Regions from separate parts of the Streptomyces sp. NPDC054849 genome, predicted to be linked through region 2. Evidence: riboswitches for the same ligand, from Rfam matches in the RefSeq annotation. Region 2 holds a riboswitch; each other region holds the start of a gene.
The links. Region 2 has a riboswitch for cobalamin ahead of ACWGIF_RS02945 (ribonucleoside-diphosphate reductase subunit alpha). Riboswitches for the same ligand answer to the same signal wherever they lie in the genome.

Region 1 (10,390 bases), on a different contig from region 2:
CATTCCCGAGACCCGGGCGGCACCTGCGAGGCGGTAGGCGCGGCGACCCGCCGAACGGTTCACCGGTGTCCCGCGGGCAGCTCGGTGATGGCGTCGTCGCGTTCTGCCGCGCGTGCGCTCGTTACTCGCGTCCGGCAGAAGACACACTGGACCCATGAGCGAGCACCGCTTCACCCTCGACGACTCCAGCGCCCACGTCGCCCCGGACGTTGTACGCAGACCTCACTACCCGCACCACCTCCGGTACGAGAAGCCGGCGGGGGCGGCCCGGACCAGCCCCGCGGGGCAAACCCTGCGCGCTCTGTGCGACCTCACGGTGGTCACCTGCGCCTGCGGCCTCACGACGTCGGCGCTCCCGGACGCCGACGCGCGGCTCGTCTACGAGCAGCACCGCAACGTGATCCGCGACGAAATGGGCTGAGCACCAGCTCGGCGACCACGAACGGCGCCGGGCCGGCCGGCCCCGGTACCGGTGACCTCGTCCACTGCCGAAAGCAGCCCCCTGTGGCCCCGGACCCAGCAGCCCGGGGCCACACCGTTGAGCGCGCCGGTGTGGTGCGCGCTCCGATGGCGATGTCTAGTCCTGCCAGTAGAACAACAGCGTGTGGACGTCCAACGGCTCGCGGCTGCCGAAGTAGTACACCCCGAGGCCGGTGACCCGGACCGAGCCGACGGCAGGGTCGATCCAGCGGAAGCCGGCCGTTTCAAGGGCGCGGCGGACAGCCGGATCGTCGTCGTGATCGGCGGCGAAGCGGCCGAGAGTGCTGATGTGCACCTCGCGGTCGCCCGCGCCGTAGCCGATCACGTCGTAGGTACCGTCCCCCTGGCTGTTGGCCTCTCCGCAGGAGACCGGAGCCTTCGGCGCGAGTCCCGCGGCGGTGAGCGCGGCCGTGGCCCGGAGCAGCCGCTCGGCGGCATCGGAACCGGACGGCCGTTCGGTGCACAGGGCCTCGATCCGCCACCGCGGATCGCTCCGCTCCTCGCACCACTGCCCGTACTCGTGAACGATCGCCGCGCGCAGCTCCTCGTCCAGGCCGGCCACCTCGACGCGGGGCCGCCCCAGCGCCTCGTACACCCTGCGGGTCTCGGCGGTGTCGTCGGTCAGACGGTGCAGTGCGTACAGGGCCCACAGCTTCGCCTCCTGCGTCGGCGCCTCGTCCAGGTAGCCGCGCAGCCGTTCGGGGTCGGTCAGGAACGCCTGGGCGCGGTACGCGACGGCCCGGTCGGGGTCGGCGAGCGCGCCGGTCACGTCCTCACCGGCGCGCTGCCGCAGACGGACGCCGATGGAGCGGTCCTCGGGCCGGGCCCCGCCGAGTTCGGCCAGGACCTCCTCGACCCCGTACCGCGCGGCCAGTTCGTCCAGTCCCGCCTCGCCGATCTCCCGCCGGTGACGCCACGGACTGAAGGCGAGCGTCGCCAGGGCACCCGCCGCCGTGCGGTCTCCGAGCGCGGCACGGGTCTTCAGTACCGCCTCGGGCACGCGGTACGAGCTGTCCTGGATCCGGTCCTCGTGCCGTAGCCAGGGGAGCAGTTCCGGCCGGTCCGCGAGGAGGTCCAGCAAGGCGATGCGCACCTCGGCCACGTCGCCGGTGTCCTGGACGCACCCGATCAGTTCGGCCACGCGCCGCTCGGGGACCCGTCCGGCCAGCGCCTGCGCGCAGGCCCTGCGGCGCCACCACGGCTGAGCCGTATCGACCGCGCACCGTGCCAGGGAGTCCGCGTCGTACCCGCGCAGTCCCGCGGTGTCGGTCCGCCCGGCTTCGGGGCTCAGCGTCTCGATCGTCTGGGGCATCCCGGGATGCTACTCGGCGCAGCCGGGCGACCTCCTCTCCTTATTCGAACGGAGGTGGGAGACCGACCGGTTGGGGGGCTGAGCACGTGGTTCCCGCCTGCACGGTCCTTCTCACGGGTAGGCTGTCGGTGCAGCTGGTTCGCCCCGTCCGCCAGGCGGGATGCGTCGTAAGAGGGAACCCGGTGGGAATCCGGGACTGCCCCGCAGCGGTGAGTGGGAACGAGCGCCGTCATGAGCACTGGGACCGGAACCGGTCCTGGGAAGCGACGGTCAGTAGGTGCCGACCGGGAAACCGGAAGGTGTGCCCGCGAGTCCGAAGACCTGCCACTGCCCGCATGCCGAAGTGTCATGCGGGGTCCCGAAGAACATGCTCCGGGGCCTTTCTGCCGCGACTCGCGAAGGAGAGTTGACGTGGCCGACCCGACCGTCATCACCGCAGGGTGCGTTTCCAGGAGTCCGGGTGAGTCCCGGGTGACGCTCGCCCACATCACGAGTGAGCACGACACCGACCTGTACGGCGCCGTCCACGGCGGCGCGGAGACGACCTTCGTCGCGACAGACGCCGCGGGCAGAGCGCGTCCCGTCCCGGCCCGCGACATCCCCGGGCCGAACCCCTCGTAGGCGACGGGCCGTTACACCGGCCCGTGAGACGCCCTGCCCTCCCAGGGCATCGGGTCGTGCGGGGACGTCGCCTTGCCCCCCGTCGTGGCACGAAGCACCGTGCTCGACCCTGCGCGCCCCATGTGCGCCCGCATGCGCCCTCGCCATGCCGCCCCGCAGCGAGCTGCACCGGGCCGGCCGGCTTCCCCTGGGCACCATCCGAATCCATCTGCGGTGAGAGGACCACCCATGCCCCGCAACCACCCGAAATCCGTGCTGTCCGCACTGACTGTGTCCCTGCTGATATCCGGCTGCGGAGGTACGGCCACGCCCGCCGCCACCCCGTCGTCGGGTGCGATCTCGCAGGGCTTTCCCGTCACCGTCGCCAACTGCGGGGTGGAGACCACCTATCAGCGTCCGCCGCAGCGCGCCGTTTCGCTCAACCAGCACGCGACCGAGGTCATGCTGTCGCTCGGCCTGGAGAAGTCGATGGCGGGCACGGGCTATCTCGACGACAGGATCCTCCCCGAGTACCAGGCCGCCTACGACAGCGTGAAGGTGCTGTCGAAGGAATACCCGTCCTTCGAGGCGCTGTTGGAGGCCGAGCCCGACTTCGTCTACGGCGGCTGGTCCTCCACCTTCGACGAGAAGGAGGGCCGCAGCCGGGCCGCCTTCACCAAGGCGGGGATCAACACCCACCTCAACACCGAGGAGTGCCCCACCGGCCCGGTGAACGTCGCCTCCATGGACGAGGAGATCCGCACGGTCGCCAAGATCTTCGGCGTACCCACACGGGCCGAGGAGCAGTTGGGGAAACTGCACGCCACCCTCGACAAGGTCGAGACCCGGCTCACCGGCGTCACCCCGGTCAAGCTCTTCGTGTACGACAGCGGGGACACAACGGCGTTCACCGCGGGCGGCAAGGGCATCGGCAACGAGATGATCCGGCGGGCCGGCGGGGTGAACCTCTTCGCCGACCTCGACAAGGCCTTCGGCGACGTCTCGTTCGAGCAGGTGGCGCAGCGCTCCCCCGAGGCCGTCGTCATCTACGACTACGGGGACCAGTCCGTCGAGGACAAGAAGAAGTTCCTGCTCACCCACCCGGCGCTGAAGGACGTGCCCGCGATCAAGAACCAGCGGTTCGCGGTCCTGCCGCTGTCCTCCACGGTGCTCGGCGTCCGGATGCCGTCGGCCGTCGAGTCGCTGGCGAAGCAGCTTCACCCGGGCCGCGTCCAGTGACCGGGGTGAAGGTCCCGGCGGCCGAAGGGGCCGGCCTTCGCGAGGAGGGCCGGCCCGGTCCCGCGCGGCGCCCCGGGATCCCCTACAGCCTGGTCCTGGCCTTCCTGGCTGTCCTGGCGGCCTGCGCCGCCACGGCCGCGGTCGCGGCGGGCTCGGTCAGCGTCCCGGCCGAGCAGGTGTGGAGCATCCTCCTGCACCGCCTTCACCCGGCCCTCGCAGACCCGACGTGGACCCCGGTGCGCGAGACGATCGTCGTCGACGTACGCCTGCCCCGGGTCCTGCTGGCCGGCGTGGTCGGTGCGGGCCTGGCGGTGGCCGGAATGGCGCTCCAGGCCCTGGTCCGCAATCCGCTGGCCGATCCCATGTTGCTGGGCGTGTCCTCGGGCGCCTCGGTCGGCGCCGTACTCGTCCTGGTCCTGAACCTGACCGTGTTCGGGCTGTTCACCCTGCCGGTGGCCGCCTTCTGCGGCGCCCTGGCCGCCTTGGTCGCCGTCTACTTCCTCGCCCGCTCCGGCGGCAGGATGACGACGGTACGGCTGGTCCTGGCGGGTGTGGCCACGGCCGAGGTGCTGTCGGCGCTGGCCGGCTTCCTGATCGTGACCTCGAACGATCCGCACAAGACGCAGTCCGCGCTGCGCTGGATGCTCGGCGGGCTGGCCGGGACCACCTGGACCACGGTGTGGATCCCCGTCGGTGCGGTCCTGCTCGGGACGGCCGTCCTCCTCGGCGTCTGCCGTCCGCTCAATCTCCTGCTCGCCGGGGAGGAAGCCGCCGCGGCCCTCGGCCTGGACGTCCACCGCTTCCGCGGCGCCCTGTTCACCCTGGTCGCCCTGATGATCGGCACCATCGTCGCGGTCAGCGGGCAGATCGGTTTCGTCGGACTGATCATGCCGCACGTGGTGCGCCTGCTCGTGGGCGCCGACCACCGGCGCGCGCTGCCCGCCGCAGCCCTTCTGGGGGCGGCCTTCCTGATCTCCGCCGACCTCGCCGCGCGCACGCTCATGAGCCCCGAGGAGATACCCGTCGGCCTCCTCACCGCCCTCGTCGGCGGACCCTTCTTCCTCTGGCTGATGCGACGGAAGGCGACCCGGTGACGAACCGACCGATCTCCGCACCCGGTGCACTCGCCGCCGAGGGCGTCAGCGTCGTGGTGAACGGCAAGTCCCTGGTCCACCAGGCGTCGCTGCACGTGGCGCCCGGCGAGGTGGTGGGCCTGGTCGGCCCCAACGGCGCCGGCAAATCCACCCTGCTGCGCACCTTCTACCGGGCTCTGCGCCCCACCACGGGCCGCGTCCTGCTCGACGGTGAGGACGTCTGGCGGATGCCGGGCAGGCGACTCGCCCAGCGGCTGGCGGCCGTACTGCAGGAAACCTCCGGGGACTTCGAGCTGAGCGTGTACGACGTGGTCGCCATGGGCCGCACCCCGCACAAGCGGGCCTTCGCGGGCGACGACGCGGACGACCGCGCCATCATCACGCGGTCCTTGGCCCGGCTTCACGTCGACGGCCTCGCCCATGCCCCGTTCGACCGCCTCTCGGGCGGCGAGAAGCAGCGGGTACTGATCGCCCGCGCCCTCGCGCAGCGCACCGGGACCATGGTGCTGGACGAGCCGACCAACCACCTGGACCTGCGCCACCAGCTCGACGCCCTCCGGCTCGTGCGCAGGCTCGGCGTCACCGCTGTCGTCGCGCTCCACGACCTGAACCTCGCCGCGGCCTTCTGCGACCGGATCTGTGTCATGGCCGGTGGCCGCGTCGTGGCCACCGGACGGCCCGAGGAGGTCCTCACGGCCCCGCTCCTGTCCGACGTGTACGAGGTCGAGGCCGAGGTCATCGAGCATCCTCGCACCGGGGTGCCCTTCGTCAGCGTCCTGTCCGGCTGCGAACGGCCGGCCGCCGAAGGCCTGGAGGGAGGAGACACAGCCGTTCGCCAGGGCTGAGGGATCAGGCGGCGGAGCCGGCGCCGCACGGTCGGACGGCTCTGAACGGCCGGCCCAGGCGGCCCGCATCGGCCGGGGCCGAGGTGCTGCCTCCTCGGCGTCGCCTCTGGGAGGCTGGCGGACATGACGGCACACACGGCCCTCGCGTTCGAGGTGATCTCCCGACCCGAGGGCGTCACCCCTGAGCTCAGACGGCAGCTCATCGCCTGCTGGGAGACGGTGGCCAACACCGGTGGCGCGGTCATCGCCGCCGGATTCCCGCTGCCGCCGGTGAGCGCACGCGACGTCGGCCCCGTCGTGGACGAACTCGTCCACGGTCTCGATCCCCGGCGCAGCAGACTGCTCGTCGCCCTCGTCGGGGGTGCGCTCGCCGGCTGGCTGATCGTCCGGCGCGATCTCCATCCGCTCGTGGCGCATTGCGGCGTCGTCAACCACGTCCAGACCCACCCGCGGTTCCGCGGTCGCGGGATCGGCGCCGCACTGATGGGCCGGGTACGTGACGTGGCCCGGGACGAGATGGGCTTGGAGAGGCTGACACTGGCCGCACGAGCGGGACTCGGGCTCGAGGACTTCTACGGCAAGGCCGGCTGGGTGGAGATCGGCCGCCTGCCCGGCGCGTTGCGGATCGCCCCTGGTGAGGACCGGGACGAAATCCTCATGAGTCTCACCCTCTGACCGTCCCGATCCAGCCGTCCGGCGACGTGTTGCGGTCCCTCCTCCGCCGGGCGGGGCGCAAAGTGCCCGGCGGGAGTTACGGTCGTATGGCCGTTTGCCGAAACCGGTACGTATGCCTCGTCGGGGAGGAACAGCTGGGATGAGCAACGCACCGCTGTACCTGGAACCGCGTCTGGAACAACGCCTGGCGGCCCTGCTCGGGTCGGCGTCGTTCCTCCACATGCTCGTGGCCGCACTGGGATCGCCCCTCAACATCGTGCTGCCGGAACAGATCGCGGAGAACGCGGAGCGCTTCCGCTCCGTCTTGCGCCGGCACCAGCTCGCCGGCCGGGTCTTCTTCGCGCACAAGGCGAACCGCTCCAGCGCCCTGGTGCGGCGGCTCGCGCCGACCGCCGCCGCCCTGGACGCCGCGTCCGTCGGCGAGTTGCAGCATGCCCTCGGGTCCGGATTCACGGGTGACAGGATCATGGCGACCGGGCCGAAGGACCCCGAGTTCCTCTGGCTCGCCGCTCACGCCGGGGTCACGGTCAACGCCGACGGGGCCACGGAGCTGGAGGAGGCGGCACGCCTCGTACGCGCGTACGAACTGCCCCGGTTGCGGGTGGTGCTGCGGCTGTCGGGTTTCGAGACCTCCGGCGCCCGGATGCTCTCGCGCCGCAGCCGCTTCGGCACCGCGTTCGCATCCCTCGACGGCCTTCTCGACACGCTGGAACGCCACCAGGACGCACTGGAGCCGATCGGCGTCGGCTACCACCTCGACACCACGAGCCTGGACGAGAAGACGACGGCGCTGGAAGGGTGCCTGCGGGCGGTGGAGGACTTGCGCTTACGTGGCTTCCAGCCGCGCGCCATCGATGTGGGCGGCGGCTTCGGCATCAACTACCTGGCGCGCGCCGACCAGTGGGACCGCTACACCACGGAACTCACCCACGCGGTCATGGGCAGGCGCCCGGCCATGACCTGGGGCGGCCACGGCTACGGGTTGCGCGCGGAGAACGGCACTCTCAAGGGATCGCTGAGCCTCTACCCGGCACACCGCCCGGTCGCCGGCGCCGCGTATCTGGACGAGCTGCTCGGTCGGCCCGCACCCGGCCTCGGGCGCCCGCTGGGCACCCTGTTGCTGGAGAACCTCACCGATCTGTACGCCGAACCGGGCCGGGCCCTGGCGGACCAGTGCGGCCTGTCTCTCGGCAAGGTGCTGGAGGTACGGTCCACGGAGTCCGGCGAGCCCCTGGTGCGCCTCGCGATGAACGCGGGAGACGTGGGCCTGGAGGACCACGGAGTGCTCATGGACCCCGTGCTCCTCCCCCGTGACGGCGCGACGACCGGGGCCGACGGGCCCGTGGGCGTCCACCTCATGGGCAACCTCTGTCTGGAGGCGGACCTCATCACCCGCAGAACCGTCTTCCTGCCACGGCTGCCGCAGCCGGGTGACCTCCTCGCCTTCGTCAACACGGCCGGCTACTGCATGGACTTCACCGCCACGCACGCGCAACAGCAGCCCCTCGCGCGGAAAGTCGCCGTCCGCGAGGAAGGGGGTTCCTGGCACTGGTGCCTTGACGAGCAGTACTGGCCGGTCGGACACATGGGGGGACAGCAGGCATGAGGTACGACAGCATCACGGAGGCCATCGGGAACACCCCGCTGGTCCTGATCGACCCGGCCGTACACGGCCTGCGCAACATCGATCTCTACGCGAAGCTGGAGATGCTCAACCCCTTCGGTTCACTGAAGGACCGGGCCGCCTGGAACATGGTCCGCGACGGCCTGCCCGGCGCCGAGGAGCGCGGCGAGACGATCGTGGAGCTGTCCAGCGGGAACACCGCCAAGGCCCTGGCCCTCATCGCGGGCATGCACGGGCTGTCGTTCAAGAGTGTCACCAATCGCATGCGCATACCGGAGGTCAGGGACCTGCTCCTGCTGCTGGGCGCCGAAATCGAGGAGCTGCCCGGCCAGACCGAGTGCCTCGACCCGACCAATCCCGACGACCCGCTGACCCTCTTCCACCAGCGGCTGAGCCGCCCCGACGGTGCCCACTTCCACACGGACCAGTACTTCAACGCCCGTAACACGCAGGCGCACGCCTCGGGCACCGGCCCGGAGATCATCGCGGATCTGGACGACCGGGCGCCCGACTGGTTCATCGCCTGTGTGGGCACCGCGGGATCGTCCTCGGGGGTGGCCAGGGCCCTGCGGGCGCGGGACCCCGGGGTGAGCGTCGTCGGCCTGGTCGGGCAGAAGTCGGACTTCATCCCCGGCATCCGCAACGCCGACGAGGTGCAGCAGGTCGGTCTCTTCGACCCGGCCACGTACGACGCGATCGAGCCGGTGAGTGCCGACGAGGCCATCGACGGGATGCTGACGCTGGTCCGCCGCTGCGGGATGCTCGCGGGGCCGACGGGCGGGGCCGCGTACCACGGCGCCGTACGGCATCTGCGCCCGCTCGACGCGGCGTTGCCGGCCCGAAGGACGGCCGTCTTCATCGTCTGCGACCGGGCGGAACCCTACCTCGGCTATCTGCGGCAACGCCGGCCGGAGCTGTTCGGCCGGCCTCCGTCGAGGAACTCGGTGGCGTCCCTGAGCGGCGCCGAGGTGCGCGGCGCATCGGTCATCGACGCTCACGACGCGCAGAAGTGGATCGAGGCACAGCGCCCGCTGGTGATCGACCTGCGCGGCCCGTTCGCCTACGCGGCCCTCCACATCGACGGCTCGGTCAACATCGTGGACGAGATTTTCGACGAACTCCTGCGTGGGGGACTGCCCTTCAGCAAGAGCCGGCCGGTTCTGCTGGCCTGTCCGGTCGGTGAGAAGTCCGCCCGGTACGCGGCACTCCTGACGCGGATGGGCCATCCGGACGTACGGAGCCTGGCCGGCGGGATCATCGCCTGGCGGGACGCGGGCGCACCTCTGGTGCGTGAGTGAGATGACCGACCCTCTCGACGACATCTCCGAGCTCGCCGCCTGGCAGCTTCCGCTGCGCGCCCAGTTCCCGATCATCGCCGCGCATCCGGAACTGGCCTACCTGGACAGCGCGGCCACGGCCCAGAAGCCGCAGGCCGTGCTGGACGCGGTGCAGGACTACCTCGTCACCTCCAACGCCAACGCGGGCCGGGGCTCGTACCCCTGGGCCAACACCACGACCGCTCTGGTGGAACGCACCCGCGATCAGGTCAAGGAATTCCTGGGTGATCCGGATCCCGGGCGGTCGACGGTGCACTTCACCAGCGGCGCCACCGAAGGGTTGCGCACGGTGGCACGGGACTGGCTGGCCGGCCTGCTCGGCGACGGTGACGAGATCGTCGTCCCGTTCGCCGACCATCAGGCGAACCTGTCCCCGTGGCTGGAGGTGCGGGAACTCCTGGCGCGCCAAGGGGTCCGGATCGTCGTCCGGGAGCTGCCCCGTCAGGCGGGTTCCGGTGACTACGATCCCGCGGCCCTGGCCGGGATCGTCGGTCCCCGTACCCGGTTCGTGGCCGCCACCCACGTGCACCACGTGTACGGCGTCGACCTGAACGTGGACCGCGTACGGCGGGTGGTCGGGCCGGAGGTGCCCATCTGCCTCGACGCCGCGCAGAGCGTCGGCCACCTTCCGTTCTCCGTGGCCGACCTCGACGTGGACTTCGTGGTCTTCTCCGGCCACAAGGCGCTGGCCCTGCCGGGCACCGGCGCGGTGTGGGCCCGCGGCCGGCGAGGGCCGGAGTTCCGCCCCGGCGGCTGGTCGGGCACACCGAACACGGTCGGCGTCGCCAGCCTGGCGGCGGCGCTCGACTGGCTGGACGCCGCCGGCGTCGACCGGATCGAACGCTGGACGGTGGCGCTCACGGCCCGGCTGACCGATGGACTGAGCAGGATGGGCGCCTACGAGGTCCTGGGCTGCCGATCGAGCCTTGCGGCCGGATCGCAGGTTCAGCGGCGCCGGAGCCTCGTGACGTTCCGGCATCGCGGGGTCAACGCGCACGACCTCGGCTTCATCCTCTACAGCCATGGCTTGATGGTGCGGTCCGACGGCCACTGTCAGGCGGGCGCGGGCGAGAAGGAGGGCTCGGTGCGGGTGAGCCTCCACGTGCACAACACACCTGAGGAGATCGAAGGGCTGCTCTCCACCCTCGCCAGTCTGCAATGATTTCCATTAACGGAATGAGTCG
Region 2 (10,390 bases):
CGGCGAGCCGATGGCCATCGAGACCACCCATCTGTCGGCCAAACGCTTCCCCGCGCTGCGCCGTTCGCTCGCCAAGTACACCTCTCTCTACACCGCACTCGCCGAGGTCTACGACGTCCACCTCGCCGAGGCCGAGGAGACGATCGAGACCTCGCTCGCCACCCCGCGCGAGGCCGGCCTGCTCGGCACCGACGTCGGGCTGCCGATGCTGATGCTCTCCCGCCACTCCCTGGACGCCGAAGGGGAACCGGTGGAGTGGGTGCGGTCGGTGTACCGCGGGGACCGGTACAAGTTCGTCGCCCGGCTCAAGCGCCCCGCCGTCTGACACCCGTCGCCGGATTCCGGACCCCGGTCCCGGGCCCTCGGCCCCGGGCCCGCGACCTCGGCCTTCGGCCCCCGTCTACCGGAATTCTTCACATACCGGAATACGGACGGGGTCTTACGCTGACCGGGCAATCCCCCGTAGATTCCCTGCGCTTACGCAGATGATCGACGAGGGGACGAGGGTCATGCCTGAACCGCAAGCAACAGGGACAGAACGGAACACGGCGAGTTCGGGCACGAGGCCGGGCTCGCCCTCCCCGAAGTCCATCGCCGCGTGGGTGCTGGTCGGACTCGTCGGCGCCCTCGGCTGGGGCGTGCTGGCGCTCTCGCGCGGCGAGGAGGTCTCCGCCGCCTGGCTGCTCGCCGCCGCGCTGGGCTCGTACGCGATCGCCTACCGCTTCTACGCGCGGTTCATCGCGCACCGCGTGCTGAAGGTGGACGCCACCCGGGCGACGCCCGCCGAACGTCTTGACAACGGTGTCGACTTCCACCCCACCGACCGCCGGGTCCTCTTCGGCCACCACTTCGCCGCCGTCGCCGGCGCCGGCCCGCTCGTCGGTCCCGTGCTCGCCGCGCAGATGGGCTACCTGCCGGGGACCATCTGGATCGTCGCGGGCGTGATCTTCGCCGGGGCCGTCCAGGACATGGTCACGCTGTTCTTCTCCACCCGCCGCGACGGGCGTTCGCTCGGCCAGATGGCGCGGGACGAGATCGGCCCCGTCGGCGGGGCCGCCGCCCTGGTCGCCGTGTTCGCCATCATGATCATCCTGCTGGCCGTGCTGGCCCTGGTCATCGTCAACGCCCTGGCCCACTCGCCCTGGGGCGTCTTCTCCATCGGCATGACCATCCCGATCGCCGTCTTCATGGGCTTCTACCTGCGCATCCTGCGGCCGGGCCGGGTCACCGAGGTCTCCGTCATCGGCGTCGCGCTGCTGCTGCTCGCGATCGTCGCGGGCGGCTGGGTCGCCGAGTCCTCCTTCGCCGGCACCTTCACCCTGGAGAAGGAGACGCTGGTCGTCTGGATGGTGGTGTACGGCTTCCTGGCGTCGGTGCTGCCGGTGTGGATGCTGCTCGCGCCCCGCGACTACCTCTCCACCTTCATGAAGATCGGCACCATCGCGCTCCTCGCGATCGGCGTGGTCATCGCGATGCCGACGCTGAAGATGCCCTCGGTCACCGACTTCGCGGCCCGCGGCGACGGCCCGGTCTTCGCCGGGTCGATGTTCCCGTTCGTCTTCATCACCATCGCGTGCGGCGCGCTCTCGGGCTTCCACGCCCTGGTCTCCTCGGGCACCACCCCGAAGATGATCCAGAAGGAGACCCAGGTCCGCATGATCGGCTACGGCGCGATGCTGACCGAGTCGTTCGTCGCCGTCATGGCCATCATCGCCGCCTGCATCATCGAGCCCGGCCTCTTCTTCGCGGTCAACTCGCCGCCCGGGATCGTCGGCACCACGGTCGAGTCCGCCTCCCAGGCGGTGACGAACTTCGGCTTCGCCATCTCCCCCGAGGCACTCGCCCAGGCCGCCAAGGACGTCGAGGAGGCCAGCCTGCTGTCCCGTACGGGCGGCGCGCCGACCTTCGCACTCGGAATGTCGGAGATCTTCTCCGCCGTGATCGGCGGCGCCGGGATGAAGGCGTTCTGGTACCACTTCGCGATCATGTTCGAGGCGCTCTTCATCCTGACGACGCTCGACGCGGGCACGCGCGTGGGCCGGTTCATGCTCCAGGACACCCTCGGCAACGTCCACAAGTCCTTCAAGAACGTCAGCTGGAAGCCCGGCGTGTGGTTCGCGAGCGCGATCGTCGTCGGCGCGTGGGGCTACTTCCTGTGGGTCGGCATCAAGGACCCGCTGGGCGGCATCAACCAGCTCTTCCCGCTCTTCGGCATCGCCAACCAGCTGCTCGCCGCGGTCGCCCTGGCCGTCTGCACCACGCTGCTGATCAAGTCGGGCCGGCTCAAGTGGGCCTGGGTGACGGGCGTTCCGCTGATCTGGGACGCCACGGTGACCCTCACCGCGAGCTACCAGAAGATCTTCTCGGAGGACGTGAAGGTCGGCTTCTTCGCCCAGCGCGACAAGTACCAGGCCGGCATCGACGCCGACAAGGTCCTGCCGCCCGCCAAGAGCATGGACGACATGCACACCGTGGTCACCAACGCCACGGTCGACGGCGTCCTCTGCGCCCTCTTCGCGATCCTGATCATCGTGGTCCTCGCGGACGCGGCCCGGACCTGCGTCAAGGCCGTGCGCAAGCCGGAGTCGGCCACCCTCTCCGAGATCCCCTGGACCGAGTCGAAGATCGTCGCCCCGGCCGGACTGATCGCCACCGCCGAGGAGAGGGCGGAACTCGCCGCGGCGGGTCTCGACTCGGGCGGCGGGCAGGTCAAGGAGCCGGTGGCGTGAGCACCGTACGGAGCGTGCTCGCCAGGGCCCGGTTCTACGTACGGGAGTTCTCGGGGGAGGCCGCGTACGACCGGTACGTGGCCCACGCCCGCTCCCACGACCCGGAGGCGGAGGTCCTCACCCGCCGCGCCTTCGAACGCGCCCGCACGGACGCGCGCGAGGCGGACCCCCGCGAGGGCTTCGGCTGCTGCTGACCCGCCCACCCGCGCCGAAGGCCCCGCCGCTTCCTGCGGCGGGGCCTTCTGGCGGTTCAGCGCACCCAGTCCTTCAGGGACTCGGTCTGGAGGGTGACGTTGACCGGGTCAGGGAGTTCAACGTCGTTGCCGAACTCCACCGTCCGGGTGTTCGCATACCGGCGGCCGTCCGGCTCGCTGAACACGGTCACGTCGCACGCCTCCCGGTCGGTGAGCAGATACACAGGGATGCCAGTCTGCGCGTAGGCGAGGGGCTTCTCCACGCGGTCGCGCCGGTCGGTGTCAGCGTCATACGAGGTCACCTCGACGACCATCAGGACCGGGGCGGGGTCTGCCCACTCTTACGCGACCCGAGCGGTAGTCCCCGACAGCCAACCCCCGCTCCATGTGAAGCCACAATTCGGGCCGGTGCTGCATGCAGAGGCGTGCGAGCATGCCTCGCTCGCCTTCCTCGACGGTGCTGTCTCCGACGATAGTGCCGCCCGCCGGCACCCGTCCTGCACACTCGACCGCATGGACATCGTGATCAGAACTGCCGTACCCGGGGACTACGCGGAGCTGGGCGACATCACGGCGCAGGCCTACCTCGACGACGGGCTCCTGGACGCCAACGAGGACGACTCGTACGAACGCGCGCTGCGCGACGTCGCCGGCCGGGCCGCCGACGCAGAGGTGCTCGTGGCCGCCTTGGACGGCGTCCTGCTGGGTGGTGTGACCTTCGCCCCTCCCGGCTGCCGTATGGCCGACATCGCCGGGCCCGGCGAAGCCGAGTTCCGGATGCTCAGCGTGTCCCGTGCCGGCCGCGGCCGGGGCGCGGGCGAGGCCTTGGTGCGTGCCTGCATCCAGCGGGCGCGGGCCATCGAAGGCGTGACGCGCCTGGTGCTCTCGACTCAGGCCGAGAGCCCCGCCGCGCACCGGATCTACGAGCGGCTGGGCTTTGTACGGACTCCCGAGCGGGACTGGTCCCCCGTCCCCAACGTCCCCTTGTTGACGTACGCATTGGAGCTGGGCGTACTCGAGCGGTAGCGAGCCGACACAACATGTGGGGGGTCGCGCATCGACGCCCCCCCACATGTATGCTCATGGCTGCTGTCGCCGCAGGGGAATCCGGTGCGAATCCGGAACTGTCCCGCAACGGTATGAAGTGTCCGGCTACCGGACGCCAAGTCCGAGGACCTGCCGACAGCGCGCCCGGCTCGACCGAACCGGGTGCCGATTCGTCCGGGCCTCGCGGTTGGGCCGGTGGACGCCATGCGGGGGTACGCGTTCCTGTCGCGCCCGCATGCGCCCGCTCGCGCCCCGCTCCGCCGATGACCGGGCCGAGCGAGGGAGAGCTCCCGCCGTGACCATCGCGCCTTCCGCACCGCGCGCCGAGTCCGTTTCTGGCGACAACACCGAGGGCCCGGGGGCCACGCTGCTGCGTACCCTCACCGAACTGACGGCGGACCTCCCCGACACCGACCCCGGCCGGGTCGCCGCCTCCGCGCTGCGCGGCCGCAGCTCCGCCGCCGACGACGCCGAACTGCGGGGGCTGGCCACCGAGGCCGCCGCCGGACTCATCTCCGAGGACCCGGCGTACTCGAAGCTCGCCGCCCGGCTGCTGACGCTGGCCGTGCGCGACGAGGCCGCGAGCCAGGGCTCCACCTCCTTCTCCGCCTCCGTCGAGGTCGGCCACCGCGAGGGCCTCATCGCCGACCGGACCGCCGAGTTCGTACGGACCCACGCGAGCCGCCTGGACTCGCTGGTCGAGCTCACCCTCGCCGAGGGCGCCGACGACCGCTTCGGCTTCTTCGGCCTGCGCACCCTGCACAGCCGCTACCTGCTGCGCCACCCGATCACCCGTCAGGTGATCGAGACCCCTCAGTACTTCATGCTGCGCGTGGCCTGCGGCCTCGCCGCGGACGAGAGCGTCCAGGCCGTCGAGGAAGTGGCCTCGCTGTACCGGCTGATGAGCCGTCTCGACTACCTGCCGTCCTCCCCCACCCTCTTCAACTCCGGTACCCGGCACCCGCAGATGTCCTCCTGCTACCTGCTGGACTCCCCGCTGGACGAGCTGGACTCGATCTACGACCGCTACCACCAGGTCGCGCGCCTCTCCAAGCACGCCGGCGGCATCGGCCTCTCGTACTCCCGCATCCGCGCCCGCGGGTCGCTGATCCGCGGCACCAACGGCCACTCCAACGGCATCGTGCCGTTCCTGAAGACGCTCGACGCCTCCGTCGCCGCCGTCAACCAGGGCGGCCGCCGCAAGGGCGCCGCCGCGGTCTACCTGGAGACCTGGCACGCGGACATCGAGGAGTTCCTGGAACTCCGCGACAACACCGGTGAGGACCAGCGCCGTACGCACAACCTCAACCTGGCGCACTGGGTGCCGGACGAGTTCATGCGCCGCGTGAACGCCGACGCCGAGTGGTCGCTGTTCTCCCCGGCCGACGTGCCCGAGCTGGTCGACCTGTGGGGCGACGACTTCGACGCCGCGTACCGCAAGGCCGAGGCGGACGGCCTGGCCCGCAAGACCATGCCCGCCCGCGACCTGTACGGCCGGATGATGCGCACCCTCGCGCAGACCGGCCAGGGCTGGATGACCTTCAAGGACGCCTCCAACCGCACGGCGAACCAGACCGCCGAGCCGGGCACGGTGGTGCACTCCTCGAACTTGTGCACCGAGATCATCGAGGTCACCAATGACGGCGAGACGGCCGTCTGCAACCTCGGTTCGGTCAACCTGGGCGCGTTCGTCGTGGACGGCGCCATCGACTGGGAGCGGATCGACGAGACCGTCCGCACCGCGGTCACCTTCCTCGACCGCGTGGTGGACATCAACTTCTACCCGACCGAGCAGGCCGGCCGTTCCAACGCGCGCTGGCGGCCGGTGGGCCTGGGCGCGATGGGCCTCCAGGACGTCTTCTTCAAGCTCAAGCTGCCCTTCGACTCCCCCGAGGCGAAGGCCCTGTCCACCAAGCTCTCCGAGCGCATCATGCTGGCCGCGTACGAGGCCTCCTGCGACCTCGCCGAGCGCAGCGGCCCGCTGCCGGCCTGGGAGCAGACCCGCACCGCGCGCGGCGTCCTGCACCCGGACCACTACGACGTGGAGCTGAACTGGCCGGAGCGCTGGGACGCCCTGCGTGCCCGCGTCGCCCAGACGGGCATGCGCAACTCCCTGCTCCTCGCCATCGCCCCGACGGCCACGATCGCCTCGATCGCCGGCGTGTACGAGTGCATCGAGCCGCAGGTCTCCAACCTCTTCAAGCGCGAGACGCTCAGCGGTGAGTTCCTCCAGGTGAACGGTTACCTGGTGGAGGAACTGAAGCAGCTCGGCGTGTGGGACGCCCAGACCCGCGAGGCGCTGCGCGACTCCTCCGGCTCGGTTCAGGGCTTCGGCTGGATCCCGGCCGAGGTCCGCGAGCTGTACCGCACGGCGTGGGAGATCCCGCAGCGCGGCCTGATCGACATGGCGGCGGCGCGTACGCCGTTCCTGGACCAGTCGCAGTCGCTGAACCTCTTCCTGGAGACGCCCACCATCGGCAAGCTCAGCTCGATGTACGCGTACGCCTGGAAGCAGGGCCTGAAGACCACCTACTACCTGCGCTCGCGCCCCGCGACGAAGATCGCCCGCGCCGCGCAGGCCGCCGCTCCGGTGGCGCTCCCGCAGGCCGTGGCCGACGCGGAGGCGCTCGCCTGCTCCCTTGAGAACCCCGAGTCCTGCGAGGCCTGCCAGTAATGAGCTCCAACGACACCAAGAACCTCCTGGACCCGGGCTTCGAGCTCACGCTCCGCCCGATGCGCTACCCGGACTTCTACGAGCGCTACCGGGACGCGATCAAGAACACGTGGACGGTCGAGGAGGTGGACCTCCACTCGGACGTCGCCGACCTGGCGAAGCTGACGCCCGCCGAGCAGCACATGATCGGACGTCTGGTCGCGTTCTTCGCGACGGGCGACTCGATCGTCTCGAACAACCTGGTGCTGACGCTCTACAAGCACATCAACTCCCCGGAGGCGCGCCTGTACCTGTCGCGCCAGCTGTTCGAGGAGGCCGTGCACGTCCAGTTCTACCTGACGCTGCTCGACACCTACCTGCCCGACCCGGACGACCGCGCGGCCGCCTTCGACGCGGTCGAGGAGATCCCCTCCATCCGCGAGAAGGCGCAGTTCTGCTTCAAGTGGATGGACTCGGTCGAGAAGATCGACCGGCTGGAGACGCAGGCCGACCGCCGCCGCTTCCTGCTGAACCTGATCTGCTTCGCCGCGTGCATCGAGGGCCTGTTCTTCTACGGCGCCTTCGCGTACGTGTACTGGTTCCGCTCCCGCGGCCTGCTGCACGGTCTGGCCACCGGCACCAACTGGGTGTTCCGCGACGAGACCATGCACATGAACTTCGCCTTCGAGGTCGTGGACACGGTCCGCAAGGAGGAGCCGGAGCTCTTCGACGACGCGCTCCGGCAGCAGGTCGCCGACATGCTGAAGGAGGCCGTGGAGGCGGAGCTGCAGTTCGGCCGCGACCTGTGCGGCGACGGTCTGCCGGGCATGAACACCGAGTCGATGCGCGAGTACCTGGAGTGCGTCGCGGACCAGCGCCTGGTCCGCCTCGGCTTCCCGCCCGTGTACGGCTCGCAGAACCCGTTCTCCTTCATGGAGCTGCAGGGCGTCCAGGAGCTGACCAACTTCTTCGAGCGCCGTCCGTCGGCCTACCAGGTCGCGGTCGAGGGCACGGTCGACCTGGACGAGGACTTCTAGGTTTCGGTCGGCACGCGGTAGCGCCGCGAAGCCGGGATGCGGTGCACCACCGCGTCCCGGCTTCTCGCGTTTCCGGCGCCTGGTTGCCCGGCTGCCCAACTGCCCGGTCGCCCGGATGCCCGGATGCCCGGATGTCCGGTCGCCCGGTTGCCCGGAGGCCCGAGCTCAGTGGGCGACGGGTCCCCAGTGCATCGCGGCGTGCCGGGCGCGGGGCCGACGGGCGGTGGGCGGCAGGCCGCCCGCCTTCTGGCGCGGCAGCCACACGAGCCGGGTCTCGACGGCTCGCAGCTGCCGGTCGATCCGCCGGTCGCGCAGGGCCCCGTACAGGCCGGGGGCGAGCAGCAGGACGGCGATGGCAAGGACGGCGAGGTAACTCAGCAACGTGTTCATGGCTCCACTCTCGCCAGAACCGCGAAGATCGAACAGTGGCAGGACTGTCATAGAAGAGCGAATTACTGCCACACTGGGGTCATGCTGAACAACGTGGCCGTGGCCCTCCTCGACCAAGTCGCCCCTTTCGAGTTCGGGATCTTCTGCGAAGTCTTCGGAATCGACCGCAGCGATCACGGGCTGCCGGTGTACGACTTCGCCGTGTGCGCGGCGGAGGAGGGCCCGCTGACCATGGCGGGCACCGGTTTCGCGTTCGCCCCCGCCCACGGGCTGGAGCGGCTGGAGAGCGCCGAACTGATCTGCGTACCCGCCTTTCGCAACGCGGCCGAGCGCACGTACCCGGAACCCCTCCTGGCAGCGCTGCGCCGCGGCGTGGACCGGGGTGCGCGCGTGCTCAGCGTGTGCAGCGGGGCCTACGTGCTCGGCGCGGCGGGGCTGCTGGACGGCCGGCACTGCACCACGCACTGGATGCACGCCCCGGCCCTGGCGCAGCGCTTCCCGCGGGCGCTGGTCGACCCGGACGTGCTCTACGTCGACGAGGGCACGGTGATCACCTCGGCCGGCACCGCCTCCGGCATCGACGCCTGCCTGCACGTGATCCGCCAGGCGCACGGGGCCGAGGTGGCCAACACCATCGCGCGGCGCATGGTCGTACCGCCGCACCGGGACGGCGGGCAGGCCCAGTACATCCAGCGACCGCTGCCGCGCACGGCCTGCGACACGGTGGGAGAGGTGATCCAGTGGATGACCCGCCACCTGGAGGACGAGATCACCGTCGAGCAGCTCGCGGAGCGCGCGCACATGTCCCCGCGCACCTTCGCCCGCCGCTTCCTGCAGGAGACCGGCACCACGCCGTACAAGTGGGTGCTGCGCCAGCGGGTGCTGCTGGCGCAGGAGCTGCTGGAGTCCACCGACGAGACGGTCGACGCGATCGCCGGCCGCTGCGGTTTCGGCAACGCGGCCGCCCTGCGCCACCACTTCCTGCGGACCCTGGGCACCACGCCGAACTCCTTCCGGCGCACCTTCCGGGGCCCGCAGGCCGCCTAGCGTCCTGGTACTACGCGTTCGGGACGGTCTCGTAGCGCGGGGTGCCCTCTTCCATCTGCCGCAGGGCGTCCTTGCGGTCCCGCTTCGAGAGGCGGTCGATGTAGAGGTAGCCGTACAGGTGGTCGGTCTCGTGCTGCAGGCAGCGGGCGAAGTAGCCGGTGCCGCGCACCTTGATCGGGTTGCCCTGCGCGTCCTGGCCCTCGACCTCGGCGTAGTCGGGGCGGGCCAGCGAGGCGTACGCCGTGGGGACCGACAGGCAGCCCTCGTTCGAGTCGTCCAGCACCCGGGCGCCGGCCGGAAGCTCGACCAGCTTCGGGTTGACCACGACACCGGTGTGGCGCTTGCCGTCGTCGTCCGGGCAGTCGTAGACGAAGACCTTGGCGTCCACGCCGATCTGGTTCGCGGCCAGGCCCACGCCCTCGGCGGCCTTCTGGCTGGCGAACATGTCGTCGATCAGCTGCGCCAGCTCGTCGCCGAACTCGGTGACGTCCTTGCACTCCCGGTGCAGGACCGGGTTGCCGACCACCGTGATCGGACGGGCCGTACCGCGCTGACGGTGGGCGAGCTCGCGCGCCTCACAGTCCTCGGTGTCCACGACGTACCCGTCGTTCACGACCTCGACAACCTCGTTCTCCTGCTGCGCCATGTCCGCCGTACGCCTTCCGTAAGTCCCGGTCACCGATGGTCGTGGCGGCCATCGATGTGCCCGTACAGCCTACGGCCCGGCTCAGCAGACTTCTTCGAGATCCCGCCACTCCCGGGTGCCCGGGCTGTCCGCGACCCATCCGTCGAGCAGTCCGCGCACGAGACCGGCCGGCGCCGCGATGCCGCATTCGCGCTCGGGCACCCACAGGGAGCCGGAGCCGGCCGTACGGTGCCCCAGCGGTCCCGGATGCCCCGGCTCGCTGTGGTCGTGCGGATCCAGGTGCTCGCCGTCGCCCTCGTCGCTCGGCATCTCGCTCTCCGAGCAGGTCCGGCACAGGAGCCGCACCGACGAGGACCAGTCCTCGGCGGCGAAGCCGGCGTCCGAGGCCAGCTGTTCCAGCGCGTCGCGGTCGGCCTCGGTGGCCGCCTCCAGCAGCACCACCCAGGTCGGCACCGGCGACGGCGCCCACAGCTCGATCTCGTCGAACACGGGGTAGGAGGGGCCGGCCGCGGTCACCCGCTCGCCGTGCGGAACCCCGTCATGGAGCACGACCTCGCCCCAGCGCCGCCCCGAGGAGGGCAGTGGGATCGACAGGACCTCCAGCCGGGCCGGGTCCAGCCGGCGGCCCCAGACCACCTCGGCCTCAC
Region 3 (10,390 bases), on a different contig from region 2:
GGGTGTAGCCGAGCAGGGGTACGCCGAATCGTTTCGCCGCGCCCGCGATCCCCGCCTCGACCGTCTTCGACTCCACGGTGGCCAGCGCCGTCACCGCCTCCGTGGCCAGCCCGGCACCCCGCAGCGTCTCCTCGACCAGGGCGCAGACCTCCGCGACGGAAACACCCGCGCGTCCGCCGACCCCGACCACCAGCTGTGTCGTGTACTCGCCCACCGGGGCTCCTCCCTCCGTAGTCACGGCCACCGGCACCTCACCGGCGCCGGTCAGTCGTCAACGATGCGACGCCCGCGGCCCGCGCGCGGACGTGCGCGCGGAGCGGGGACTCTGTATGCAGGGGCACATGGCCGTGATCGTGGCGCTGGGCGCGTTCCTGATGACCCTGGCGGGCGGATGGACGGCGCAGCGCGTCACCGACCGCCGCCACCTCGTGCTGGGCCTGGCCGGCGGGCTGATGCTCGGCGTCGTCGGCCTCGACCTGCTCCCGGAGGCCCTCCACGCGGCGGGCGACGAGATCTTCGGCGTGCCGCTGGCCCTGCTGCTCTTCGTGGCCGGATTCCTCGTCGCGCACGTGGTGGAACGGCTGCTGGCCGTCCGTCAGGCCGCACACGGCGCCGAGGACGGCGCCCGCGTCCCCCAGGTCGGGCTCACCGCGGCCGCGGCGATGGTCGGCCACAGCCTCGCCGACGGCGTGGCCCTGGGAGCGGCCTTCCAGATCGGCGGGGGGATGGGCCTGGCCGTGGCGCTGGCCGTCATCACCCACGACTTCGCCGACGGATTCAACACGTACACGCTCACCAGCCTCTACGGGAACGACCGCCGCAAGGCCCTGATGATGCTCTTCGCGGACGCCGTCGCCCCGGTCGTGGGCGCGGCGTCCACTCTGCTGTTCACCCTTCCGGAGGAACCCCTCGGCGCCTACCTCGGCTTCTTCGGCGGCGTCCTGCTCTACCTCGCCGCCGCCGAGATCCTGCCCGAAGCGCACCACAAGCACCCCGCCCTGTCCACGCTGATGTGCACGGTGGGCGGGGTGGCGGGGATCTGGCTGGTGGTGGGCATCGCGGAGTGACCGCGGGCGGCGGACGGGGGTCACCGCCGTGCTGCCGCGGCTTGCGTGAAGCGGCGGGCGACGGACGGCTCCGCCGCCCAGTGCGTGTGCAGATAACTGGCGTGCACACCCTGCTGGACGAAGCCCTCGACCCGGCGTTCCGGGTGCGTGAACCCCCACGCCGGCGCGGCCCCGGCGCCCGGCTCGATCACCGTCCGGTGGAACTCGTGCCCGCGCAGCCGGGTCCCGGCCCGCGCGAGCGCGCTGTCGGACACCGCCACCGCCTCGCGGTAGCCCAGGGTGAGGCGCTCCGACATGCGCGCGTCGGCGTCGAGCACCCCGCACATCGGCTTCCCGTCCAGCGACCGCCCGAGGTACAGCAGCCCGGCGCACTCGGCGGCCACCGGGCCGCCGGCCGCGGCGAAGTCGGCGACCGCCTTGCGGAGCGGTTCGTTGGCGGACAGCTCGGGCGCGTACACCTCGGGGAAGCCGCCGCCGATCACCAGGCCGGTGGTTCCCTCGGGGAGTGCCTCGTCCCCGAGCGGGTCGAAGGTGACGACGTCCGCCCCGGCGGCGGTGAGCAGCTCCGCGTGCTCGGCGTACGAGAACGTGAACGCGGCCCCGCCGGCGACTGCGACCACCGGCCGTCGGCTGGGGCGCTGCCCCAGAATCCGCGCCTCGAACGCCGGCGAGGCTGAATCATCCAGCCCCTCCGGCGTTTGAGGAGCGGGGTGTGGGGTGGAGCCCCAGCTGCGCGTCAGCGCAGTCGCCGGAGCCCAGGCCTCGCAGGCCAACGGCGGGGCCGTACGGGCCAGGGCCATCAGTGCGTCCAGGTCGCAGCCCGCCCGCACCTGCGCGGCCAGCGCCGACACCGCGGCCAGCGCATCGGCTCGCCGCTCGGCCACCGGCACCAGCCCCAGGTGCCGCGAGGGCGTGGCCACCTGCGGAGCCCGCCGCAGGACGCCGAGCACCGGCATCCCCGCTTCCTCCAGGGCCTCCCGCAGCATCACCTCGTGCCGGTCGGACCCGACCTTGTTCAGGATCACGCCGCCCAGCCGCACCTGCGGGTCGAACGACGCGAAGCCGTGCACCAGCGCCGCCACCGACCGCGACTGCGAGGAGGCGTCGACCACCAGCACCACCGGCGCCCGCAGCAACTTCGCGACCTGCGCCGTCGACGCCAGTTCACCCCGGCCCGCAGCCCCGTCGTAGAGGCCCATCACGCCCTCGACCACGGCGAGGTCGCACCCGGACGCCCCGTGCGCGAACAGCGGAGCGACCAGCTCGGGCCCGCACATGAAGGCGTCGAGGTTCCGCCCCGGCCGGCCGGTGGCCAGCGCGTGGTAGCCGGGGTCGATGTAGTCGGGCCCGGCCTTGTGCGGGGACACGGCGAGGCCGCGCTCCGCGAAGGCCGCCATCAGGCCCGTGGCCACGGTCGTCTTTCCGCTGCCGGACGACGGCGCGGCGACGACCAGCCGGGGAACGTTGAACGAGGTCACCACTCGATGCCCTTCTGGCCCTTCTGGCCGGTGTCCATCGGGTGCTTGACCTTGGTCATCTCGGTGACGAGGTCCGCGAACTCCACCAGCTTCTCCGGCGCGTTGCGGCCCGTGATGACCACGTGCTGCGTGCCGGGACGGCCCCGCAGCACCTCGATGACCTCGTCGACGTCGATCCAGCCCCAGTGCATCGGGTAGGCGAACTCGTCGAGCACATACAGCTTGTGCGTCTCGGCGGCCAGATCGCGCTTGACCTGCTCCCAGCCCTCCTTGGCCGCCTGCTCGTTGTCGAGCTGCGCGTCCCGCTGGACCCAGGACCAGCCCTCGCCCATCTTGTGCCAGGCGACCGCGCCGCCCTCGCCGGAGGCGCCGAGCACCTTGAGCGCGTTCTCCTCGCCGACCTTCCACTTCGCCGACTTGACGAACTGGAACACCCCGATCGACCAGCCCTGGTTCCAGGCGCGCAGCGCCAGCCCGAAGGCCGCCGTGGACTTGCCCTTGCCGGGGCCGGTGTGGACGAAGACGAGCGGACGGTTGCGGCGCTGGCGCGTCGTGAGTCCGTCGTCCGGAACGACGGACGGCTGTCCCTGCGGCATTACGCGGCCCTCCTGTTGCTGCTGTCGGATGATGCGCTGGATGACACTGCGGTACGTACGTTCTTCACGAGGCCGGCCAGCGAGTCGGCCCGCAGCCCGTCGAGCGTGACGGCGGGCCCGCCGAGATCGATGGCCAGGACCCCGGCCAGCCCCAGCCGGACCGGCCCGGATTCGCAGTCCACGACCACGGAGGCGACGCCCCCCGCCTGCAGCAGCCGCGCGCTGCGCCCCGCGAGCTCCCGCGGGGTGCCGCCCGACCCGCCGGCGGCGGTTCCGGCGGAGGTGGCCCGCCCGTCGGTGACGACCACGAGCAGCGGCCGGCGCGAGGGATCCCTGAGCCGCTCGATCCGCAGCACCTCGTGGGCCTTCAGCAGCCCGGCGGCCAGCGGGGTGCGGCCGCCCGTCGGCAGCCGCTCCAGCCGGGCCGCGGCCGCGTCCACCGAGGACGTCGGCGGCAGCGCCAGCTCGGCGGTGGCCCCCCGGAAGGTGATCAGGCCGACCTTGTCCCGGCGCTGGTACGCGTCCAGGAGCAGCGACAGCACGGCGCCCTTGACCGCGCTCATGCGCTGCCGCGCGGCCATCGAGCCGGAGGCGTCGACGACGAAGAGGACGAGGTTGCCCTCGCGGCCCTCCCGCGTGGCCTGGCGCAGATCGTCCTTGCGGATCACCAGGCCGCGGCCGTCGCGGCCGCGCGCCTTCTGGTGCGGGGCGGCCGCGTGCACCGTGGCCGCCAGGTGCAGCTTCGTGAGCTGGCCGCGGGGGCGCTGCGCGCCGGTGGTCCGGCCGTGCGCGGTGCGGGCGCGCGAACGCCGTCCGGCCGCGCCCTCGCCGAGCCCCGGCACGCTCAGCATCTTGGTCCGGAACGGCTCGGCGGCCCGTACGGCGGCCTGCTCAGGGCCGCCCGCCTCCTGCGCGGAGGGCTGCGGAGCCTCAGGGGCGTCCGAGGGGGCCTCGGGGGTCTCGGCGGGCTCGGCCGGGGCGTCCGCGTCCTGAGGGCCGCCCCCCTGCGGGGGCACCCCGCCGCCGCCGTCGGGGCCGCCTCCGTCGCCGTCGCCGTCCGGGCCCTCGGCGTCCGGGTCCGGCTCCGGCTCCGGCGACGGGGCGGGGTCGGGGTCAGGGTCGGGCTCGTGCTCCGGCTCGTCGTCGGGGAACTGGTCGAGGATCTCGTCCAGCCTGTCCTCGTCCAGCCCCGGTGCGTCGAAGGGATTGCGCCGCCGCCGGTGCGGCAGGGCCAGCAGAGCGGCCTGGCGCACATCCTCCTTGAGCACGGCGGTCCGCCCGGCCCAGGCGGCCAGCGCGGTCGCGGTCCGCGCCATCACGATGTCGGCCCGCATGCCGTCGACCTCGAAACCGGCGCAGGTCGCGGCGATCCGGAGCAGCGCGGTGTCGCCGAGCCGGACCTGCGGGAGCAGTGCCCGTGCGGCCACCACCCGGGCGCGGACCTCGTTCTCGTCACCGGCCCAGCGCTCGGCGAATCCCGCGGGATCGTCCTCGTACGCGAGCCGGCGGCGCACGACCTCGACCCGCTGGGCGGGCTCGCGGGAGGCGGCGACCTCGACGGTCAGCCCGAAGCGGTCGAGCAGCTGCGGCCGCAGCTCACCCTCCTCGGGGTTCATCGTGCCGACGAGCAGGAAGCGGGCGGCGTGGCGGACGGAGACACCCTCGCGCTCCACGTAGGAGGCACCCATCGCCGCGGCGTCGAGCAGCAGGTCGATCAGGTGGTCGTGGAGGAGATTGACCTCGTCGACGTAGAGGATCCCGCGGTGGGCGTCGGCGAGCAGTCCGGGCTCGAAGGCCTTCACGCCTTCGGCGAGGGCCCGTTCGATGTCGAGGGCGCCGACGAGGCGGTCCTCGGAGGCGCCGACGGGCAGCTCCACCATGCGGGCCGGCCGGGTGCCGGCCGGGCCGGGCTCGTGAGGGCCGTCCGGGCAGGCCGGGTCCGGCGCGCCGGGCGCGCACGAGAACCGGCAGCCGGGCACGACGTCGACCTGCGGCAGCAGGGTCGACAGCGCGCGCACGGCGGTGGACTTGGCAGTCCCCTTCTCGCCGCGCACCAGCACACCACCGACCGCGGGGCTCACGGCGTTGAGCAGGAGCGCCAGCCGCAGGTCGGACTGGCCGACCACTGCGGTGAACGGATAGGGCGTACTCATGTGTTGCTCACTCCTTCGAAGCTGCGGGTCCGCGCCGGGGGCCTGGCCGAGGTCTGCGGGTGCGGCGCCGTTGCGCGGGGTCCGCCCCGGACCCCGCGCCCCGAACGCAGGCGGGGCTGTATTCGGCCGCTGCCGTCCGTCCGGTGCGGCCGGATTGCCCGCAGGGCGACCCCGGCCTCGCCGGCGTTCGAGGCGCGGGTCCGGGCAGAGCCCGGTTCGGGGAAGGGGCGGGGTGGGGGAGAGCCCCGCAGGGCCACCGCCGTCACGGGGCGCCCGGAGGCAGGAAGGGCAGACCCGCAGGGGCGCCGTCCTCGATGAGCCGCAGCAGCGCACGCGTGTCGGCGTGTTCCTCGATCAGGTCGCCCAGCAGGTCCAGCTGTGCCTCCCGCAGCGCGGAGAACGAGGTGTCCGGCGCCGGGACGAAGGCGCGCCCCGCGGCCGCCGCCACCTCACGGAGGAACGCCCGGCGGAAGCCGTCCGACTCCAGGGAACCGTGCCAGTGGGTGCCCCACACCGACCCGACCCGGCAGCCGTCCAGGAAGGCCTCACCGCCCAGCACCTCGGCCACGCCGTGGTGGATCTCGTAGCCGCCGACCGCCTCGCCGAGCGCCGTCCCGGAGGGCCGCGCCAGGGTCTTCTCCCGCTCGAAGCGGACCCGTACGGGGAGTATCCCGAGGCCGTCGACCTCGCCCGCCCGCGATTCGACCTCGTCGGAGATCCGCTCACCCAGCACCTGGAACCCGCCGCAGATGCCCAGGACCGGCCGGCCCTCCGCGGCCCGCCGCGCCAGCGCGTCCGCGAGCCCGCGTTCGCGCAGCCAGGAGAGGGCCTTGACCGTGCCCCGGGTGCCGGGGACGACGACCAGGTCCGCGTCGGCCAGTTCCTCGGCCCGGTCCACGAACCGCACCACGACCCCGGGCTCCGCCGCGAGCGCGTCGACGTCCGTGAAGTTCGACATCAGCGGCACCGCACACACGGCGACCCGCAGCACGTCCTCTCCCACGGGCGGCGCCACCACGGACTCCCGTACCGCGCCCCGCAGGGAGACGCGCAGGCCGTCCTCCTCGTCGATGCCCAGCCCGTGCCGGAACGGCAGCACCCCGTAGGTCGCCCGCCCGGTCAGGCCGCGCAGCATCTCCATGCCCGGCTCCAGCAGCGACACGTCGCCGCGGAACTTGTTGACCATGTACCCCGCGATCAGCGACTGGTCCTCGGGGGAGAGCAGCGCGGTCGTCCCGAAGAAGGACGCGAAGACGCCGCCCCGGTCGATGTCGCCGACCACGACCACCGGGAACCGCGCCGCCCGCGCGATGCCCATGTTCACGATGTCGGTCCGGCGCAGGTTGATCTCGGCCGGACTTCCCGCCCCCTCGCAGATCACGGCGTCATACGTGCCCCGCAGCTGCTCCAGACAGTCCGTGACGATGCCGAGCAGCTGCTCCTGACGCCCGCCGTGGTAGCCGCGGGCGCTCATCTCGCCCACCGGCTTCCCCAGCAGTACGACCTGGCTGCTGCGGTCGCCGCCGGGCTTGAGCAGCACCGGGTTCATCAGCGCGGTCGGCTCCACGCGGGCCGCCTGGGCCTGCATCGCCTGGGCGCGCCCGATCTCGGCGCCCTCCTGCGTGACGAACGAGTTGAGCGACATGTTCTGCGCTTTGAAGGGCGCCACCTTCACGCCCTGGCGGGCCAGCCAGCGGCAGATGCCCGCGGTGACCACGCTCTTGCCGGCGTCCGACGTGGTGCCCGCGACCAGCAGTCCGCCGCCGCGCTTCGCGCCGCTCATCCGCGCCGCCCTCTCTTGGTCGTACGGGGGACCGGCAGCCGGGAGACCTGCAGCCGTGAGACCAGCAGCCGGGAGGCCACACAGGTGCCCAGGGCCAGCCAGGTCACCCGGTGCGACAGCCGGACCGCCCGCTCGATGTCCGCGACCTCCACCGGCCGCCCCTTCTCGCCGTTCAGTACGGCCCGGTGCTCGACCCGGCCGCCGTACGCCAGGGTCCCGCCCAGTCTGACGCCGAGGGCCCCGGCGAAGGAGGCCTCGACGGGTCCGGCGTTCGGGCTGGGGTGCGCGGCGGCGTCCGAGCGCCAGGCCCGTACGGCTCCCCGCCGGTCGGGTCCGGCCAGTACGGCGGCGGCCGCCGTCAGCCGGGCCCCGGGCCAGCCCGCCAGGTCGTCGAGGCGGGCGGAGGCCCAGCCGTAGCGCAGGTAGCGGGGGGACTTGTGGCCGACCATCGCGTCCAGGGTGTTCACGGCCCGGAAGGCCAGCAGGCCGGGGACGCCGGCGACGGCCCCCCACACCAGGGCCCCGACGACCGCGTCGGAGGTGTTCTCGGCGACCGACTCGACGACGGCGCGCGCCATCTGCTGCCCGTCCAGCGCCTGCGGGTCGCGCCCGCACAGGTGGGGCAGGCGCTCCCGGGCCACCTCGACGTCCCCGGCGGCGAGCGCCCCGCCGATGGCGCGGGCCTCACGGCCCAGCGAAGTGCCGCCCACGACGGCCCAGGTGGCGGCGGCGGTCAGGGCGATACGGGCAGCGGCGGGCCGGGAGCGCACGGCGCGGGCGCCCAGCGCGCCGACGGCGGCGGCGCCCCCGGCGCACATCAGGGTGTGCAGGAGGCCCCGGGCGCGGTCGTCGCGCCACAGGGAGCGCTCGACGGCGGCGGCGGCCCGTCCGAAGGCGGCCACGGGGTGCCCTCGGCGGGGATCACCGAGGATCCGGTCGCCGATCAGGCCCGCCGTGACGCCGTACGCGAAGACGCGATCGGCACGCATGGTGGCAGGTATGTCCTCACTCAGGGTCCGCGCCCTGGTTCGACGTGTCCGGCGGCGAGAGTTCCTGGCTCCCGGGACGCACGCGCGGCGTGCGCTCCCCGGTGACAGTGGCGGGACCGCGCCGGATTCGCACCGGACTTCCTCTCCATGCCGCCGTATTGGCTCGGGCAGTCCACCACGCACCGAGAACGCCCGTCAACTCGCCGTTGACCTGCGGTGCGGTGGGAGCGGGAGATGCGAAAGCTCCCCCCGGGAGAAACCCGGGGGGAGCTTCGCGCCCTGCGCGCCGTACGGCGGCGGATCAGGCGACGATCAGGTAGATCCCATACGTCACGGCGGCCGCGACGAGCGAGAAGCAGAGGTATGCACCGCTGCGGGCCAGGGTGGCGGTGCCGCCCTGCTCGGTCGCGGCCTCGTGCTTGGACAGGCCCATCAGACCCAGGGTGAACAGGGCCACGAGGGCGACGGTGGCGAAGAGGCTGACCCCGAAGACGGAGCCGAGTGCTTCCCAGTCGATCTTCATACTGCCGTTTCCTCTGTGTGTCTCGGTCAGACCGCGGCGGCCGGAGCCGCCGGGGTCGTCGTCGCGGCCGGGATGGTGGCCTTGAGGGCGTCGTCCGTGACCGCGGCGGTCGTACCGGCGGCGGTCATGCCGGCCGCGGCGACGGTCGGCGGGACGGTGACGGCCGCGATCGCCGTGGTGACGACCCCCGGCTCGTGGGCGTCGACCGGCTCCACGTCGTTGACGTTGCTGTGGTCGACGACCTGGCGGCGCGAGATGAGCCAGATGGCGAGGCAGGAGCCGACCAGGAAGACGGTGACGGCGGCGATGCCGATGTCACCGATGCGCATGACCAGTTCGGCACCGGCCGAGACCAGCGCGGCGGCCGGCAGGGTCAGGCCCCACGCGACGAACATGCGGGTCGCGGTGGACCAGCGGACCACACCGCCCTTGCGGCCCAGGCCCGCACCCATGACCGCACCGGAGCACGAGTGGGTGGTGGAGAGCGAGAAGCCCAGGTTGGAGGAGGCGAGGATGACGGACGCGGCCGAGGTCTGGGCGGCGAAGCCCTGCTGCGGCTGCAGGTCGGTCAGGCCCTTGCCCATGGTGCGGATGATGCGCCAGCCGCCCAGGTAGGTGCCCATCGCGATGGCCACACCGGCCGAGACGATGACCCAGACCGGCGGGTTCGAGTCGGGCGCGATCGCACCGCCGGCGATGAGGGCCAGGGTGATGATGCCCATCGTCTTCTGCGCGTCGTTGGTGCCGTGCGCGAGGGAGACGAGACCCGCCGAGGCGATCTGACCGGCGCGGTAGCCCTTGGCGGAGGTCTTCTCGCCGACCTTGTCACCCAGCTTGTAGGTGACCTTGGCGGCCAGGTACGCGGCGATGCCGGCCACCAGCGGGGCGGCGATCGCGGGGATGAGCACCTTGGTGACGACGACGCTGCCGTTGACCGCGCCGATGCCGGCGGAGGCGACCGCGGCGCCGATCAGGCCGCCCATCAGGGCGTGCGAGGAGCTGGAGGGGAGACCCACCAGCCAGGTGACGAGGTTCCAGAGGATCGCGCCGACCAGGGCGGCGAAGATCACTTCTGGCTGGATGCCTTCCTCGTTGACCAGGCCCTTGGAGATCGTCTTGGCGACCTCCACGGACATGAACGCGCCGACGAGGTTGAGCACGGCGGACATGGCCACCGCCGTCTTGGGCTTGAGGGCGCCGGTCGAGATGGTGGTGGCCATCGCGTTGGCCGTGTCGTGGAAACCGTTCGTGAAGTCGAACACGAGAGCGGTGATGATCACGATCCCGAGGAGAAGCGTTATGTGCTCCATTTACCCAGGCTTCTGTTTGACGTCAGTGGTTCGGCGACCGTAGGCAATCTGGGTGAACGGAAGGTGAACTGACTCCGGCGGAGCGGTGTACTGGCACGGGGCCCCATCGTCGCATTCGTCCTGATTCTGTCGGAGATATCGCCATTAATGCACGTCAAAGCCGGGAGAATGAACCCCTCCGTGTGGTGTCGGCGAGGCATGCGGCACCGCTTCCGGAGCCCCGAAAGAGATCTAGATCACCCCACCCCCGGCCTCGGCGGAGCGAGTTCCTCCGGTGGCCCGCCCGACCCGGGGCGCAGACACTGGAGCGGTGCGTACCGCGACAGTGACGGCAGCAGCCGTGACCACGGCCCTTCTGGGCGCCGCAGCGGCCGCCGTCGCGGTCGGCAGGTACGCCGCCGCAGCGGCCCTGCGGCCCGAACCCGGCCGTCCGCTTCCCGGCGGGCCGCGCCTGAGCGTCCACTCCACCGCCCCCGGCCGGGTCGCGCTGA

Region 1: another riboswitch for cobalamin. It lies ahead of ACWGIF_RS13100 (hypothetical protein); the one in region 2 lies ahead of ACWGIF_RS02945 (ribonucleoside-diphosphate reductase subunit alpha).
Region 3: another riboswitch for cobalamin. It lies ahead of ACWGIF_RS06815 (cobalamin biosynthesis protein); the one in region 2 lies ahead of ACWGIF_RS02945 (ribonucleoside-diphosphate reductase subunit alpha).

What each region holds. Positions count from the first base shown of each region.
Region 1 covers NZ_JBSGZI010000022.1:43,158-53,547, reverse strand. The annotation lists gene ACWGIF_RS13115 (STM4011 family radical SAM protein) at 1-37, shown strand, start outside; gene ACWGIF_RS13110 (hypothetical protein) at 155-421, shown strand; gene ACWGIF_RS13105 (hypothetical protein) at 578-1,792, opposite strand; cobalamin riboswitch at 1,910-2,135, shown strand; gene ACWGIF_RS13100 (hypothetical protein) at 2,204-2,413, shown strand; gene ACWGIF_RS13095 (ABC transporter substrate-binding protein) at 2,642-3,631, shown strand; gene ACWGIF_RS13090 (FecCD family ABC transporter permease) at 3,637-4,725, shown strand; gene ACWGIF_RS13085 (ABC transporter ATP-binding protein) at 4,695-5,570, shown strand; gene ACWGIF_RS13080 (N-acetyltransferase family protein) at 5,694-6,245, shown strand; gene ACWGIF_RS13075 (Y4yA family PLP-dependent enzyme) at 6,385-7,851, shown strand; gene ACWGIF_RS13070 (pyridoxal-phosphate dependent enzyme) at 7,848-9,167, shown strand; gene ACWGIF_RS13065 (aminotransferase class V-fold PLP-dependent enzyme) at 9,169-10,368, shown strand.
Region 2 covers NZ_JBSGZI010000003.1:152,217-162,606, forward strand. The annotation lists gene ACWGIF_RS02920 (GntR family transcriptional regulator) at 1-325, shown strand, start outside; gene ACWGIF_RS02925 (carbon starvation CstA family protein) at 486-2,729, shown strand; gene ACWGIF_RS02930 (CstA-like transporter-associated (seleno)protein) at 2,726-2,923, shown strand; gene ACWGIF_RS02935 (Uma2 family endonuclease) at 2,980-3,225, opposite strand; gene ACWGIF_RS02940 (GNAT family N-acetyltransferase) at 3,437-3,949, shown strand; cobalamin riboswitch at 3,990-4,121, shown strand; gene ACWGIF_RS02945 (ribonucleoside-diphosphate reductase subunit alpha) at 4,266-6,644, shown strand; gene ACWGIF_RS02950 (ribonucleotide-diphosphate reductase subunit beta) at 6,644-7,660, shown strand; gene ACWGIF_RS02955 (hypothetical protein) at 7,826-8,050, opposite strand; gene ACWGIF_RS02960 (helix-turn-helix domain-containing protein) at 8,132-9,097, shown strand; gene def (peptide deformylase) at 9,108-9,743, opposite strand; gene ACWGIF_RS02970 (tetratricopeptide repeat protein) at 9,825-10,390, opposite strand, start outside.
Region 3 covers NZ_JBSGZI010000009.1:83,300-93,689, reverse strand. The annotation lists gene cobC (Rv2231c family pyridoxal phosphate-dependent protein CobC) at 1-238, opposite strand, end outside; gene ACWGIF_RS06840 (ZIP family metal transporter) at 342-1,067, shown strand; gene ACWGIF_RS06835 (cobyrinate a,c-diamide synthase) at 1,088-2,548, opposite strand; gene cobO (cob(I)yrinic acid a,c-diamide adenosyltransferase) at 2,542-3,141, opposite strand; gene ACWGIF_RS06825 (putative cobaltochelatase) at 3,141-5,294, opposite strand; partial or broken gene ACWGIF_RS06820 (cobyric acid synthase) at 5,560-7,077, opposite strand; gene ACWGIF_RS06815 (cobalamin biosynthesis protein) at 7,074-8,066, opposite strand; cobalamin riboswitch at 8,104-8,257, opposite strand; gene ACWGIF_RS06810 (hypothetical protein) at 8,368-8,589, opposite strand; gene ACWGIF_RS06805 (anion permease) at 8,616-9,899, opposite strand; gene ACWGIF_RS06800 (alpha/beta hydrolase family protein) at 10,210-10,390, shown strand, end outside.